2 regions of the Mammaliicoccus fleurettii genome follow, and region 2 is predicted to be linked to the other one. Evidence: predicted binding sites of a transcription regulator. Region 2 holds the regulator's gene; the other holds the start of a gene.
The links. The regulator Rex, encoded in region 2, represses fermentation and respiration genes when NADH is low (regulators of the CRP and FNR family bind a similar motif). The targets are predictions, from matches to a motif close to TTGTGAAATATTTCACAA.

Region 1: the regulator Rex is predicted to act here: its motif matches at 2,841-2,858, upstream of B2G86_RS02980 (cytochrome c oxidase subunit II).

The regions. Positions count from the first base shown of each region.
Region 1 covers NZ_MWJM01000002.1:283,452-290,674, reverse strand. Annotated here, with positions in the region: gene B2G86_RS02985 (dynamin family protein) at 1-2,802, opposite strand, end outside; gene B2G86_RS02980 (cytochrome c oxidase subunit II) at 3,088-3,567, shown strand; gene B2G86_RS02975 (b(o/a)3-type cytochrome-c oxidase subunit 1) at 3,564-5,216, shown strand; gene B2G86_RS02970 (THUMP domain-containing class I SAM-dependent RNA methyltransferase) at 5,299-6,423, opposite strand; RNA gene rnpB (RNase P RNA component class B) at 6,505-6,874, opposite strand; gene gpsB (cell division regulator GpsB) at 6,922-7,223, opposite strand, start outside.
Region 2 covers NZ_MWJM01000017.1:16,589-25,871, forward strand. Annotated here, with positions in the region: gene B2G86_RS11345 (YeeE/YedE family protein) at 1-1,057, opposite strand, end outside; gene tatC (twin-arginine translocase subunit TatC) at 1,183-1,965, opposite strand; gene B2G86_RS11355 (twin-arginine translocase TatA/TatE family subunit) at 2,038-2,262, opposite strand; gene B2G86_RS11360 (redox-sensing transcriptional repressor Rex) at 2,274-2,906, opposite strand; gene B2G86_RS11365 (ABC-F family ATP-binding cassette domain-containing protein) at 3,069-4,991, shown strand; gene B2G86_RS13450 (hypothetical protein) at 5,497-5,640, shown strand; gene B2G86_RS11370 (VOC family protein) at 6,712-7,140, opposite strand; gene tsaD (tRNA (adenosine(37)-N6)-threonylcarbamoyltransferase complex transferase subunit TsaD) at 7,215-8,231, opposite strand; gene rimI (ribosomal protein S18-alanine N-acetyltransferase) at 8,224-8,652, opposite strand; gene tsaB (tRNA (adenosine(37)-N6)-threonylcarbamoyltransferase complex dimerization subunit type 1 TsaB) at 8,664-9,283, opposite strand, start outside.

The DNA.
Region 1 (7,223 bases), on a different contig from region 2:
TTCTAGTTGATGATGCGATTTTACAACTATTTGATTAGTGAAGTTTTGTTTTTCTTTATATTTAAGTAATGTAGTATTTCTTTTTTCTAGTTGTGCTTTATCTTGTCTATACGTATGGACCATTCTTTCAAGTTCACTAATCAATTGATTAATTCTTGATTCTACTTGAGATTGTAGAACAGTTTTACTTTCAACTTTAACAAAATGATCTATTGCGTTCATGAAATTATTGAAATAGTCGTCATAATTTTTAATAGCGAGTTTACTAGATACAGGATAACATTCAGGTTTAATGTTTAATGCATCTAATGAGGACTCGACATATGAAATAACTGCATTTTTATCTTCTTCGGATTCAGCTAAGTCAATTGCATTAATAACGAATTTTAATCCTTGTGTTTGTTGCAAATTATTCATATCTCTCATATAAGTTAAAAATTCGCCATCTTTATCTGTAAAGGCATGGTTGTAATAGCTAACATATATTATAAGATCACTTGAAGCTATTATTTGTTCAGTTTCTCTCGTGTGTCTTTGGTTATTAGAATTTAATCCAGGTGAATCGATAATAATTTTATCTTTTAACCATTCTTCTTCAAGTCTTAAATTAATTTTATGCACAAATGCTGCGTGCGTATCATCTGCAGTTAGTTTTTCTAATTCTTCAAGTTTAAACTCAGTGGCTTTCTCTTTTTTCAGTGTATCTTCATAATATTTGAAGTTTGTTTCAATAGCTTCAAAAAATGCTATATGATTACTCGATAAAGAAGGATGTTGTTTTATATTTTTATCTTCTATAAAAGACTCAATAGAATCATAATTTTTATTCGCAAATTCTGTTATATGATTAATTTCTTCGAGTAATTGAGAATAAGTTTTAAAAGTAACTTCTTGTTTTGTTCCATAACTAATTTCAGTAATACTTGCAGTAGTTGGGTTTGGTGAACTTAATAATATAGGATTTCTTAAAATAGCATTAATTAAACTACTTTTCCCTGCACTGAATGTACCAAATACCGCGATTTTTGTAATGTTATTTTCTATACGCTGAACTTGGTTATGAATGTTTTCTACTTCACCTTCAAATAATGGAAGATTTTTCAACTTTGTTAATTTTTCATTTATATTAACGAGATTACTTTCTTTTTGTTTTGAGCTTTCTACTTTATATTGATGTTTCTTCTCAATTTGATTTCCTAAATCTATTTCTTCAATACGTACAAAATGTCTATCAATTAACTTATCAATAGATTCATCCAGATGAATATAGTAGTGCTGGTAATTATTTGTTATAAGAGAAGATTTTAAATTTTTGAATTCAATATATTCTTCATATTCACTTAGCTGGTTTGCATCTTCATTAGTTTCATTATGCACTTCACTTGAATTCACAATTTCTTCTATAAGTTGATTTGTATCATTACGAACTTTTCTAGTGATGATATCTACTATACCTTTCGTATATATAATTACATAATCATTCGTAATAGACGTTTGCTCTTGGACATGTTCAGCAAGTTCTTCTTTAGAAATTGTATATTGTTGGTTGATAATTTTTTCGAAAAGATTGGAATCTTTAATGTATTTATTAAGATGTTCTAATGATTTAATCCATACTTTTGTTATTTCATCATGTATTTTTAAATCTAATTCTTCTTTTACCGTATTTAACTTTTCTTCTTGAATAAGTTCTTTTTTCTTATCTTTGTTGAATAACCCTTTTACTTTATAATCTTTAGCTGTCGTTTCTAAATAAACACGAATCGTTTCTCTCATTTCGTAAGGCATTAGATAAGCGTTATCTAATATTTCTTTTCGCTTTTCTTTTAAATTTGATGTGAATTGATCTTTATTTTGAATAAGAGACTGTTCATTTTGAACGTTGAATTTTTCTTTATATGTTTGATAATCTTCATCAAATGTTTCTTCAGTTGATTCAATGTCTGAAAGAATAGATTCCATATGACGATTTATATATTCTAATTGTTCTTGTTTAATATAATTTGTTACGCGTTCAATAAATACTTGATGTCCAGTTCTGTTTTGATCAAGTTGATGAATGTATTCATTGAATTCAACTTTTTCATTGTTTAGTGTTTCATACTTTGATACATAGAATATTTTCTCTAAATTAAGTTTCCAATCTGTTACTGCTTTATTAACTCTACGTTTATATATATCAAAAGGTATTTCATTTTCATCATGTTTATCTACTTGATTCACTAGCAAAATAACAGGTATATCTAATTTGTTAAGAGACTTAATGAAATTGAAATTCATATCTGATTGTACGTGGTTATAGTCTACTGTATAAAAAACATAATTCGAAGTCAGTAAATATTGAAATGCACTTTCTCTATGGTTGTCACTCATAGAATCTACACCTGGCGTATCTTGAAAAGTGAAACCTTTATTAAATTTATCAGAAGTAAACTCTATCTCGATTGATTCTACTTTACGATCTTCAGTATTTAATCTTTTGACATCTTCTTGGTTATTCACCACTGTATATTGGTTATCACTTAAATTGACGGAAATACTATTTTTATTTGATGAAATTAATTGTGCGGTATTACTCGTTGTCGGCACTGGTGAACTCGGTAATATGCTTTGGCCGATAACATTATTTATTAATGTAGATTTTCCAGCTGAAAAATGACCTACAAAGCTAACAGTATATTGTTCATTATATACTTTCTTAATCATTTCATTGATTTGTTTAATCAATTGTTGATTTGATGATTTTTCAATTTCTTTTTTTAGTTTATAGAGTAAATCTAATGATTCTTGATTACTTTCCATTTTAATTCCCCTTCATTTATGCACAAATAATTTAAATAATGTGATTTACATCACATTATTTTTTCTATCTCTATTCTATTATAAATAATGAAGAGAATATAAGAAAGGATGAATCATATGACAGTCCAAAAAAATGACCTTAGTAATAAAACTGATGACCATTCACATGATGATCTCGACCTAAGAGGCACGCTCTACTCAGTTTTTACATTGGGAGGAATTTTTGCAGTATTATGGGTGATTTGTTTTATTTTATTTTTGATAAGAATGTAAGGGGTGAAATTTGTGCATAAATATGAAAAGTTATGGTTAACCATAGGAACAGCTTCTTTAGTATTGTTTCTTGCAATTTTAATAATCACTGGATTACATAATGGACATAAGCCAGCCGCTTCTGGTAGAGAGTATGTAAATCCAGATAAAGTCGATCAAATTGAACCTTTTAATAAGCCGGGTCTCAATAAAGTGGATGGTAAAGATTATGACTATGAACTAGTAATAGTCGCTTCAGCTTTTAATTATCAACCTGGGAAAGTAGAAATACCTAAAGGTTCGAAAGTAAAAATCATTGCAACAAGTAAAGATACTTTGCATGGCTTCAGTTTACCTGGAACAAACGTTAACATGATGCTTGAACCAGGACACATTAGTGAATATACAAAGACATTTAATGATAAAGGCGAATATTTGATCATCTGCAATGAATATTGTGGTGTCGGTCATGCAGATATGAAGTCGATGATAAAGGTTGTGGATAAAAAATGATAACACGTTTAAATAAGTCAGACAGTAAACTCGTTATGGCACATATGTATGTGGCAATTGGTTGTTTAATTCTAGGGGGACTCGCAGGTTTATTACAAACTTTCGTAAGATCAGGTTTATTACAATTACCTAAGAATATTTCTTATTATCAAATTTTGACTGTACACGGTATTGTTTTAGCACTTGTACTTACAACTTTCTTTATTTTAGGGTTTCAATATTCAGCAGTAGCCAAAACATGTGGACATTTAACATCCGTACAAAGAAAATTAGGATGGATTGGCTTTTTTGTTATGATTGTTGGAACGCTTATGGCTGCTACAATGGTGTTACTTAATAAGGCAACAGTTTTATATACTTTTTATGCACCATTACAAGCACACGTCATATTCTATGTAGGTATGGCTTTAGTAGTTGTAGGTAGTTGGATTTCTGTAATTGGCCAAATTTTGAAATATAGAGAATTTAAGAAAACTTATCCAGGTAAGAAATCTCCCTTACTTAGTTATATGGTAGCAATAAATGGAGTAATGTGGATTGTATGTTCGTTAGGGGTTGCAGCAACAGTGCTTTTTCAATTAATACCATGGTCTTTAGGTTTAGTTGAAAGAGTTGATGTGTCTTTAAGTAGAACATTATTTTGGTATTTTGGACATGCATTAGTTTATTTCTGGTTATTGCCAGCTTATATGTGTTGGTATGCAATTGTACCGAAAATAATAAACGGCAAAGCATTCTCAGATAACTTAGCAAGAATGTCATTTATGCTTTTCTTATTCTTCAGTATTCCTGTTGGGATACACCACCAATTAGTTGAACCTGGAATTGATGATATATGGAAGTATTTACAAGTAGTTCTAACATTTATGGTAGTAGTACCTTCATTTATGACAGCATTTAGTTTATTTGCAACTTTCGAGCATCATGGGCGTTCTTTAGGATATAAAGGATTATTTACATGGTTTAAATCTTTACCTTGGAACGATGCAAGATTTGTATTACCTTTCTTAGGTATGTTGGCATTTATACCTGGTGGTGCTGGAGGCTTAGTAAATGCTTCAGCACAAATGAATGGTCTTATACACAATACGATTTGGGTAACTGGACATTTTCATTTAACAATCGCATCAGCTGTTATATTAACTTTCTTCGGCATAATGTACTGGTTGATACCTCATTGTACAGGTAGAAAATTGACTAAATTTACTAATAAATTAGCAATTATACAAGGTTATACTTGGGCTATCGGAATGACAATTATGAGTGGTGCAATGCACTATGTAGGTTTATTTAAAGGTGCTCCAAGAAGATCGACTTTTTCTGAATATGGTGGCGCTAAACAAGCGGCAGAGTGGATCCCATATCAAGTTTTACAAGCCGTTGGGGGAACAATTCTATTTATTTCAATTATATTAGTTGTAATGATATTTATACACTTAACTTTCTTATCACCAAAAGGAGAAGAAGAATATCCAATTGCGGAAGCATTAGATGAGCAACAACCAGTAACTAAACTTGTCGAAAATTGGAGATTCCTAATCATCATTACTGTATTATTAATTCTAATAGCTTATACAGTTCCGATTGGTCAAATGTTTATAGATCCACCACCAGGCGCTAAAGGATTAGGTGAAGGTAAACTTTGGTAAGTAAATGAAAAGTTAATAAATACGCTTCATACAAAAAAGATGAAACACCCACAATTGGATGTTTCATCTGTTTATTTATGTTTTATTTACTTCGCTTACCCCAATATTGATAGTAAGTACATTCGATATAACCGTTAAATAATTTTCTTCTCTTAGTAGCTTTTGTACCTACTAAAGGTTCGAATTCTTTATAACTCGTTAACATATATAATGAAACTTGGTTATTCTTGTTTAATATTTCACCTAAATGTTTGTACATTGCTTCTACTTCGCTTCGTTCACCTATACGTTCTCCGTATGGTGGATTCCCTATTATTGAAACAGGTCCTTCTGGTACTACTAAATCATGTACATCTTGAACAGTAAATTTAATTATATCGCCTAGTCCAACTTCTACAGCATTTGCTTTCGCTATTTCTACCATTCTAGGGTCTATATCGCTAGCCACAATATCAATCTCTTTATCATATAAAGCTGCTTCATCTGCTTCTTGTCTTAATTGATCATATAAGCCTTCTGGAATGATATCCCATTCTTCACTTGCAAAGCTACGATTGAAACCTGGTGCAATGTTCTGAGCTATTAGAGCTGCTTCAATTGCAAGAGTACCTGAACCACAGAATGGATCTATAAATGGTGTTTCTCCACTCCAGTTTGTTAATCTTACGAGTGCAGCTGCTAACGTTTCTTTCATTGGAGCTTCACCTTGTGCTAAGCGATAACCTCTTTTATGAAGTCCTGAACCTGATGTATCAATTGTTAATAACGCTTCGTCTTTTAACAATGATACTTCTACTTGATATTTACTACCAGATTCATCAATCCAACCTTTAATGCTATATACATGTTTAAGTCTTTCAACTATCGCTTTTTTAACGATTGCTTGGCAGTCAGATACACTAAATAATTTAGATTTAACGCTTTTGCCTTGTACTGGAAACATGCCTTGAGCTCCAATAACATTTTCCCATGGTAGTGACTTTGTCTTTTCGAATAGTTCATCAAAAGTTGTTGCATTAAATCTTCCGACTACTATTTTGACTCTATCAGCAGTTCTTAACCATAAATTTGCTTTAACAATTGCTTTTTCGTCACCTTCGAATAATACGCGACCATTTTCTACAGTCGTCTCATACCCTAATTCTTGAACTTCTTTAGCAACAATTGATTCTAATCCCATGGGACTAGTAGCGAGTAATTGATACATGTATATACTCCTTTATATTTAAATTATTATTTACAAATAAAAAGCTCTCCTACTTGGGAGAGCGACACTAGTAAGTGATAAATCTGTAAGCCATGTTTTGTCCTTTAGTACTGCTAACGTGTACTAGTTACACTCGTACGCCAGTGATAATCATCTGTCTGTATGATTACATACCTTCTCATTCCGTTCATTTCCGTCAAAGAAGTGCTCCTACCAATTTTGGATTGCTCACTCGAGGGGTTTACCGCGTTCCACCTTCTACATTTCTGTAGAAGCTACGTCACTGTGGCACTTTCAAACTACTTTAACCATATTATAAATAACTTAGGTTATTTCGTTGCCGTCAATTAATTGCCTTGGCTTATTGTTTCGCCAAGCACGAACACTACATTCATCTCAGAATGTGTGAGCATGGACTTTCCTCTACATAATGTAGCGATTATCCGAAATACCACTCGACTTAGAATTATAGCATAAACTGAGAAAAATAACTATAATTTATTCACCAAATACAGCTTTTTCAAGATTAGAGATTCTCTTTAATATATCTACATTATTAGAATTATATTGTTGTGAACCTTGTGGTCTTCCTGAAGCAACACGCAATCTTAACTCTTCGATTTCTTTTTTTAGTTTAGAATTTTCTTCTGTTAACTTTAGTACTTCATTATTTAAGTCAGCCATCTTTTGATAGTCTGAAATAATGTCATCTAAAAAAGCGTCTACTTCTTCAGTTTTAAAGCCTCTTAAACTTTTTTCGAATTCCTTTTCATAAATATCTTTAGCAGATAGTTTTAATG
Region 2 (9,283 bases):
GTGTATTCACTTGTGTTTTAGCTTGTCTAGCTTTTCTAGGTTTAACAAAAATGAAGTAACTCATAAACCAAGCACCAAAAATCATTGAAGGTAAGGCAACCCAACCTTGCCAACTCATAGCTGCTGTAGATACTAGTCCATTACCGATTGAACAACCGCCTGCTAATGATGCACCTACACCCATACAAGCACCACCAATCACACTATTTCTAATTGTCTTAGTATCTGGCATTCTCCATTTAAATTCTCTTGAGCCTTTAGCTGCAATATATGAACCTACGAAAATACCTAATACTAAAAATACACCCCAGTTTATTAATGAAACATCTCCAGTCACTAAATACTGAACGATATTGGCTGAAGGAGTTGTAATACCAAGTCCTCCAACTCTACCAGTTGAAGCGCTCATTGGCCAAGCAATTAAAGCAATAACTCCTACTGCAACTGCCGCAACAAAAGGATGGTATCTTTTTTCAAATAACATATGACGTATTCCCGTATATTTCGGTTTTAATTGAGGTATAGCAACTTTTGGTTTTTTCAAAGTTTTTGTAACAAAATATGCTGTTATCATTACTAACACTATAATTAATAACCAAACAGGTATATTAAGTGTTTCAGACATATTTGAATTCATTACACTATATGAATTTATATTTTCTTGTAAAGGATTTAAAGGACCAGATTTCATAATTGCGGCCGTCACACCATACAATACTAATGCAATCCAGCTTCCTATTAATCCTTCACCTGCTCTGTACCATGTACCAGTTGCACACCCACCAGCTAGTATAATACCAATACCAAATACAAATGATCCAAGTATCGTACCTACTAATGGAAATGTTTCCGCTTCTATTTTAAAGACGCCTAATCCTACTAAAGTAAATAACCCAATACTTTGAATAGAAATAGCTATTAATAAAGCATAAAACATTTTATTATTTTTTTGTACATACATATCTCTAAATCCGCCTGTTAAACAAAAACGTGTTCTTTGCATAACAAAGCCGAGTAATATACCGACGATAAGTCCACTCATAACCATCCAAATCACGTTTACATCTCCTTATTCTTATTACTTTGATAGGAATAATAATATATGATATTCCACATTTTTTCAAGTTACCATTTCATTACAAAAGTTTGATAATTCAAAAAAAGAAAAAACAACCGTAATTTTTACGGTTGTTTCGTTTCATCTTCATCCATACCTAGTTCTTCTTCCATTAATTTTTGTTCTGCTTTTAAATATTTTTTATAACCTATTTTAGAAATTATGATACTAATCTCATATAAAAGTATCATCGGAATTGTAAATAACATATGTGTCATAAAATCAGGTGGAGCTATTAATGCTGCTACGACAAGTAATATGAAGTATGCATATTTTCTGTTTTTCTTTAAGAACATCGGTGTTACAATCCCTAATCTTGTTAAGAATAATAATAAAATTGGCAATTGAAATACGAAACCAAAAGGTATCGTAAATTTGAATAATTCACTAAAATATTCTTTAATACCAATGGTCTGCTTTATACCCATGTCATCTGCTAGTCCCATCGTAAATGCTATTAAATATGGGAATATGATAAAGTATGAAAATAACAAACCTCCTACAAACAAGAACAAACTAAATGGAATATAACTTAGTGTAACTTTTTGTTCTTTTGGATGTAATCCCGGAGATATAAATGCCCATATTTCATATAATATAACTGGTGATACAATAATAAATGCAATAATGATAATCATTGCTATGTATATTGTGAGTGGATCTGTTATCCTAAACGCATTCAATTCTAATGTTTGGGTAAAATCATCATTCGTAATATAGTAAATCACTGGTTTAGCAATGAAAAATCCAATAATGAGCCCACCTATTAGAAAATATGCAATAATCATAATACGACCACGTAATTCTTCTAAGTGTTCGACAAATGTTAAATTGTCTTTATCCACCATCTTACCTCCAATCTAAAAAAAGATGTGGCAGGAAACCCGCCACATTTAAGGGAACATCTGTTAAATAAAATTCTATTTAACTTCTTTATCTTTGCTATCTTCAGGATTACTTTTCTTTTCATCAAAGTTTGTCATGCCATCTGTAGCATCTTTAAATTCTTTCAAAGTTGATCCCATCGCTCTACCAAACTGTGGTAATTTCTTTGGCCCAAATATAATTAATGCTACTACCCCTATAAATAATAAACTAACTGGTCCTGAAATACCGACTGTATTAATAAACGTTAAAGCTTCCATTTGATACCCTCCTATTGATTCTTCATAAAGAAGATTAAAGATTGCAATTCAATTCCTAAATCTATATGATGAACCTGCACTTTCTCAGGTACATTTATTCTTTGAGGTGTAAAATTCAAAATACCAGTAATTCCAGCAGATGTTATACGATCAGCAACTCTTTGTGCTGCTTGTTGTGGTACTGTCAATATTACAACTTGTATACCTACTTCTTCAACTACTTTTTCAAAATCATCCATACTATCAACTGTCAATTTACCTACCATACTTCCAGATATACTTTCAGATTGATCGAAAGCTGCGACAATTTGCATTCTATCATTAACAGTAAAATTATAATTCACAAGTGCAGTACCTAAATTACCAACACCAACGATTGCGACTTTAGTCATATCATCTTGTTCAAGGGTTGTTCTAAAAAATTTTAATAAATAACTAATATTGTATCCGTAACCCTTTTTTCCTAATTCACCAAAATATGAAAAATCTCGGCGAATTGTAGCTGAATCAATTTTAAGACCTTCACTTAATTCTTTTGAAGATACACGATCTACGCCTGAATTATGAAGTGTACTAACAAATCTATAATAAAGAGGCAAACGTTTCAAAGTTGCTTTAGGGATCTTCACATCATTCTTTGCCAAAATCCTCACCTTTTCCACTATAAAATAATGTGATTGCGTTCACATCTAATGGGTTTATTATAACAAACTTCACATAAAATAACTATATAAATATTGTATGTCATTTACATACAATTATCGTTCATTTTCATGTAGAATAATAACTAATAGAGAGGTGTAAACATGATACTTTTACAAATAAATAATTTAGAAAAATCTTTTGATGGCGATGTTATTTTTTCAGATGCTGATTTTGAAGTTAAAACAGGTGAAAGAATTGCAATAGTTGGAAGAAATGGTGCAGGTAAAACAACACTCATGAAAATTATTGCCGGCGTCGAAAGTTATGATTCAGGAAACATGTCTAAAGGTAAACAAGTTTCTATGGGATATTTAACACAACAAATGACATTAGACTCAAATGATACTGTTATGAATGAAATGAAAAAACCATTTGAACATGTAATAGTAATTGAAGAAAAGATGAAATCTTTAACAGACTGGTTAAGCAAACACGCAGATGACTATGATAGCGATACTTATCAAGAAAAGTTATCTCAATATGAAACACTATCAAATCAATACGAATCATTGGATGGCTATCAATATGAAAGTAAAATTAAAACTGTTTTAACGGGTTTGAATTTTATAGAGTCTGACTTTGATAGACAAATTCAATCATTCAGTGGTGGTCAAAAGACTAGATTATCGATGGCTCAGATGTTATTAAGTGAACCAGACTTGTTATTACTAGATGAACCTACTAACCATTTAGATATGGATACAACAGAATGGCTTGAGAACTATTTAACACATTTCAAAGGCGCTATCGTTATAATCAGTCACGATAGATACTTTTTAGATAAAATAGTTAACCAAGTTTACGATGTTGCTTTAGGTTCTGTAAAAAAATACGTAGGTAACTATAGTAAGTTTTTGAAAGAACGTGACGCACATTACGAAAAAGTAATGGCTGAATACGAAAGACAACAAAGTGAGATTAAAAAATTAGAAACATTTGTTGAAAAAAATATAACACGCGCATCTACAAGTGGTATGGCGAAAAGTAGACGTAAAGTCTTAGAACGAATGGAAAGAATCGATAAGCCAAGACTTGATGCAAAAAGTGCACAAATTAATTTCGAAATAAACCGAGCTACTGGTGAAGATGTTTTAAAAATTAATAATTTAGAAATTGGTTACTCTGAAAGCATAACTTCACCAATTAATTTAGAAGTAAAACGTCATGATCGCATCGCTATAATCGGTCCAAACGGAATCGGTAAATCTACTTTGATTAAGACAATCGCACAAAAGCTTCCTGCATTAGCTGGAGATGTCTTATTCGGTTCTAATATTCAGATTGGTTATTATGACCAAAAACAAGCAGAATTTAAATCCAATATGACAATATTAGATTATGTATGGAATCAATACTCACATATGCTAGAGAAAGACATTAGAACCATTTTAGGCAGATTCTTATTTACCCAGGATGAAGTCAAAAAAGTAATTAATGACTTATCAGGTGGAGAAAAAGCACGTCTTCAACTAGCATTGTTAATACTAGAAAAAAATAACGTTCTTATTCTTGATGAACCTACCAACCATTTAGATATTGATTCTAAAGAAATGTTAGAACAAGCTCTACAAAACTATGAAGGCACACTACTCTTTGTATCACATGATCGATATTTTATTAATGAACTTGCTAATAAAGTATTCCATATCACTTATGAAGGTAATGAGCTTTTCCAAGGAGATTATCAATATTATTTAGAAAAACTAGAACAACGTGATGCAATCAATAGTTATGAACAAAATGATAGTTCCTCTACTCAAACAACTAAAGATGATAATTTTTATACAAATCAAAAACAACATAAAAAAGAAAAACGTAAACTTGAGCGACAATTAGAAGAAATTGAAAATAATATTTCTACATATGAAGAACAAATTACAAACTATGAGCATCAGCTTACATTGCCAGAAATATTTAATGATATTGAGAAGAGTAATGAAATTAATAATCTAAGAATAGAAACAGAACGTTTGCTCGAAGAAAACATGGAAAAATGGGAAGAAATAGAAAGTAAGCTCAATTAATCATAAATCACTAAGGTAAGTTTTACACCTTAGTGATTTTTTATATCGAATATTAATCACACTTTTATTCACAATAAAAAGACTTGTTTTACAGTCATCCACAGAGTTATCCTACTTATCCACAGGTAAAAAGTAAAAACAAGCCATTCATCGTAAATCTTATCCACAAATAAAACAAAAGATATACTTAGGTTATCCCCAATTTGTGATTAACTTGTGCACAAGTACAAACGTTCTGTATTGACTTTATGAATATCTCATGCATTTTATTGGTGACTTGTAAATATTGTGAAATCAAAATGAAGTTAATCTTAAATTATTAATCTAGTAGATTAATTCACTAGCTTTAATATTGAAAAAGTTTTATAATTTATGTAACCAATTTTCTTGTCTTGTACACTTTAGTAAGAAAACACTGCTTACTAAATTTAAATTTAGTAAGTGCTTAGAGTTAAATTTCATTGATTAATTGGTCTTGTGTATTATACAGAAGGGATGATGATTTATGAATAACGCTAACATTGAGAGTTATACAACAAAAGCTAAAGAATTGCTAGAGCATAAGATTATAACTAAAGAAGAATATGAACAACGTATTAAAGACTACACTGATTACACAAACAGTGAAGGAAAGTACACTAGAAAATGAACACATTAAAATGACTGAGACATAATTGTCCTAGAAATTTTATAAAAATCATTTTGGTAGCTCATAAAACTACCATCAGATTGCCCGCAAAGTTTAAAACTTTGTTGGCATTTTTTTATGCGCATGCTATGTAAAATAAATCTATTGATAAACGTGACCATTATGAAATGATTCACGATTTGGCGATGTAAAAGAACAGCAAAATATGAGATGGACTAGATATAGAGAAATTAAAAAATTATCCATGGATACCCTTGCTTACACTTCTTTCTACTTATGTGAATACAGATATCCATACTTACACTTCTCTCTACTTGTGTGAATACAGACATCCATACTTACACTTCTACTGACTTGTGTGAACATAGACATCCTTACTTACACTTCTCTCTACTTGTGTAGATACAGATATCCACACTTACACTTCTTTCTACTTGTGTGAATACAGACATCCATACTTACACTTCTACTGACTTTTGTGAATACAGATATCCATGCTTACATTTCTCTCTACTTGTGTGAATATAGATATCCTTGCTTACACTTCTCTCTACTTGTGTAAATATAGACATCCATACTTACACTTCTACTGACTTTTGTGAATACAGACACCCATGCTTACATCTCTCTCTACTTGTGTGAATACAGACACTTAAGATTAATAGTCTTTAACATAAATGTCCTAGTATTTTTATGATAATCATTTAGCTAACTCTTAGAGACACCATTTTTCTATATAAAAATAAATATTTACAACGATTTTGTAAGTGCTGACGCCTGAGGGAATAGTATGCGTGAGAGACTACTGGCTCGAGCCATATCCCTAGGCAAGCATGTACTTTACAAAATCGTAAGATTGTATATAAATAGATATTGTTAACGATTTTGTAAAGTGCGGACGCCTGAGGGAATAGTATGCGTGAGAGACTACAGGCTCGAGCCATACCCTAGGCAAGCATGCACGTACAAAATCGTAAGATTGTATAAAAAATAAGCATATCACTTTAAAAAATCAGTTAAGTGATATGCTTATTTTTTTGATTTAGGATTTATATTCTAAGCTCTTATGATTTATTCTGTAATTGCATTTGCCATCCAAGTTACACCATATGGATCTTGGAATGAACCGAATAATGGAGACCATTCTACTTCTGCTAATTGCATATCTATTTTACACCCAGCAGCTTCAGCCTTCTTAAATAAATCGATAACTGCTTCTCTGTCGTTTTCATCATTATAGTTAAATTGGAAACAAGCTTGTGCGCCTTCATTATCAATATCTTTATTTTGCCATGTATCACTACACAAAAATGTCTTACCTAATAACTTGAAACTCGCATTCATTGTAAAAGATTCGGGCATTTGAAATTCCTCAGGTGCATCTTTGAATATTTCATGATTACCAGGTACTCTCATAATATCTGTTGCACCTAATTTCTCTTCGTAAAACTTTAATGCTTCAACGCTATTTTTAAAATTAAAATAACTATTTACTTCCACAAGTTTTCGCCTCCTATATCTTTTATTGTTCGAGTCAATTATAACTTCCGATGTGTAATATTACAAATATTTACTTAATTAAAAGTTTCAATATCTAGAGAGCTCTTGCCATTTAATTTCATGTCTGAAAATCTATTGTTTTCATATAAGAAATGGGCAACCGATCCTATCATTGCAGCATTGTCTGTACATAGATTTAATGGTGGTACACTCAATTCAATACCAAGCTTGTTAGACTCTTTCTCTAAAGTACTTCTTAAACCTTTGTTTGCTGCAACTCCTCCAGCTACGATTAAATGCTCAACATTATATTCTTTTACTGCAGACATTGTTTTACCTACCAATACTTCAACGACACTATTTTGAAAACTCGTAGCGACATCTTCTTTAACGATTTCTTCGTTTTTTTGTTTTTTATTATGCAATGTATTTATTACTGCACTTTTCAATCCACTAAAACTAAAATCATAGCTATCTTTTTCCAACCATACTCTAGGAAAATTCAAGGTATCCTTTCCTATTTGGGCCAATCTATCAACTTCTGGTCCACCTGGATAAGATAATCCTATTGTTCTTGCTACTTTATCATAAGCTTCTCCAACAGCGTCATCACGTGTTTCACCAATAATTTCAAAATCAAGATGATTCTTCATATAAATTAGTTCAGTATGCCCTCCAGATACAATGAGTGCAATTAATGGGAATTGAAGTGGTTTAATAAGGTGATTTGCATAAATATGTCCTGCTATATGATGAACCGGTATAAGCGGTTTTTGATGGCTAAATGCTAATGCTTTAGCACTAGCCACACCTACTAATAATGCACCAATTAATCCTGGTCCTTCAGTAACTGCTATTGCATCTATATCATCCATTGTCATATTTGCGTTCGATAATGCTTCATCTATAACATGCGTCATAACTTCAACATGTTGTCTACTAGCAACTTCTGGTACAACACCACCAAATTTTTTGTGTGTCATCATTTGGGTAACGACTTCATTGCTTATAATTTCATTACCATTTTTGATCACACTAGCTGCTGTTTCGTCACAGCTCGTTTCTATACTTAAAATAATAGATTTAGTCATTTTTTAAACTCACCCACATCACTTTAGCATCCTCTCCGTCGCCATAATAATTTTTTCTGACACCACCATAAGTAAACCCAGCTTTTTCATATACATGTCTAGCAGCTTTATTTTCAATTCTTACTTCTAAGCTCATTGTCGTACATGTGGTACTTGCGTAATTCATAACATATTCTAATAATAATTGTCCTATCCCATTACTTCGATATGATTCGTCTACAGAAATTGTAGTTATTTGTGCCTGATCAATGACTATCCAAATACCACAATAGCCAATAATTTTTTCACCCAAAGACACAACGAAATAATGTGCAAATTCATTTTTTTCTAATTCATGATAGAAAGCTTCTAAAGACCACGAGCTATTTGTAAAACTTTGATTTTCTATTTTATAAACTTCTTGGACATCTTCAATACTCATTTTTCTAATTTCTAATGCTTTGTTTGATTGTTTTTCCAATTTTGTTCCGCCTCTGATAATTTTAAATATCGTGGTTTTAATTCATGAACGTTTAATACAGGTTGATCTTTTATTTGATTCATAAGTGAAGCATTTGGTAGATTCGTTATGATTCTACCATCTAATTTATTTTTCAAAGTTACTGTATCGTTACCTACAAATATAAAAGGTTGAGTTTGATCATTTAAATATTTTTTAAGTTCTTCAAAAGAAATATAACAATCTTCCATAACTTCTATTAAATTATCGTCTTCATATTTATAAACTCCTGCAAATACATGATCTCTTCTTGCATCAAATATAGGCACAATCAAATCTGTTTTACTATTGTAAGTCATAGCTAAAGATTTTAGCGAAGAAACTTCATATAATGGGATTTCCAATGAATATGCCAATGTTTTAGCTGTAGTGATACCAATTCTTAATCCAGTGTATGAGCCAGGACCATTGGCAACTACGATTTCTGTTAACATTTCAGGTGATACATTAGCCTCATTCATAAGTGTTTCAATCACCGGCATTAATTGTAAAGAATGATTTTTCTTTATATTAGATTGATAATTTAATAAGACAGTATCTTCTTTAACCAGAG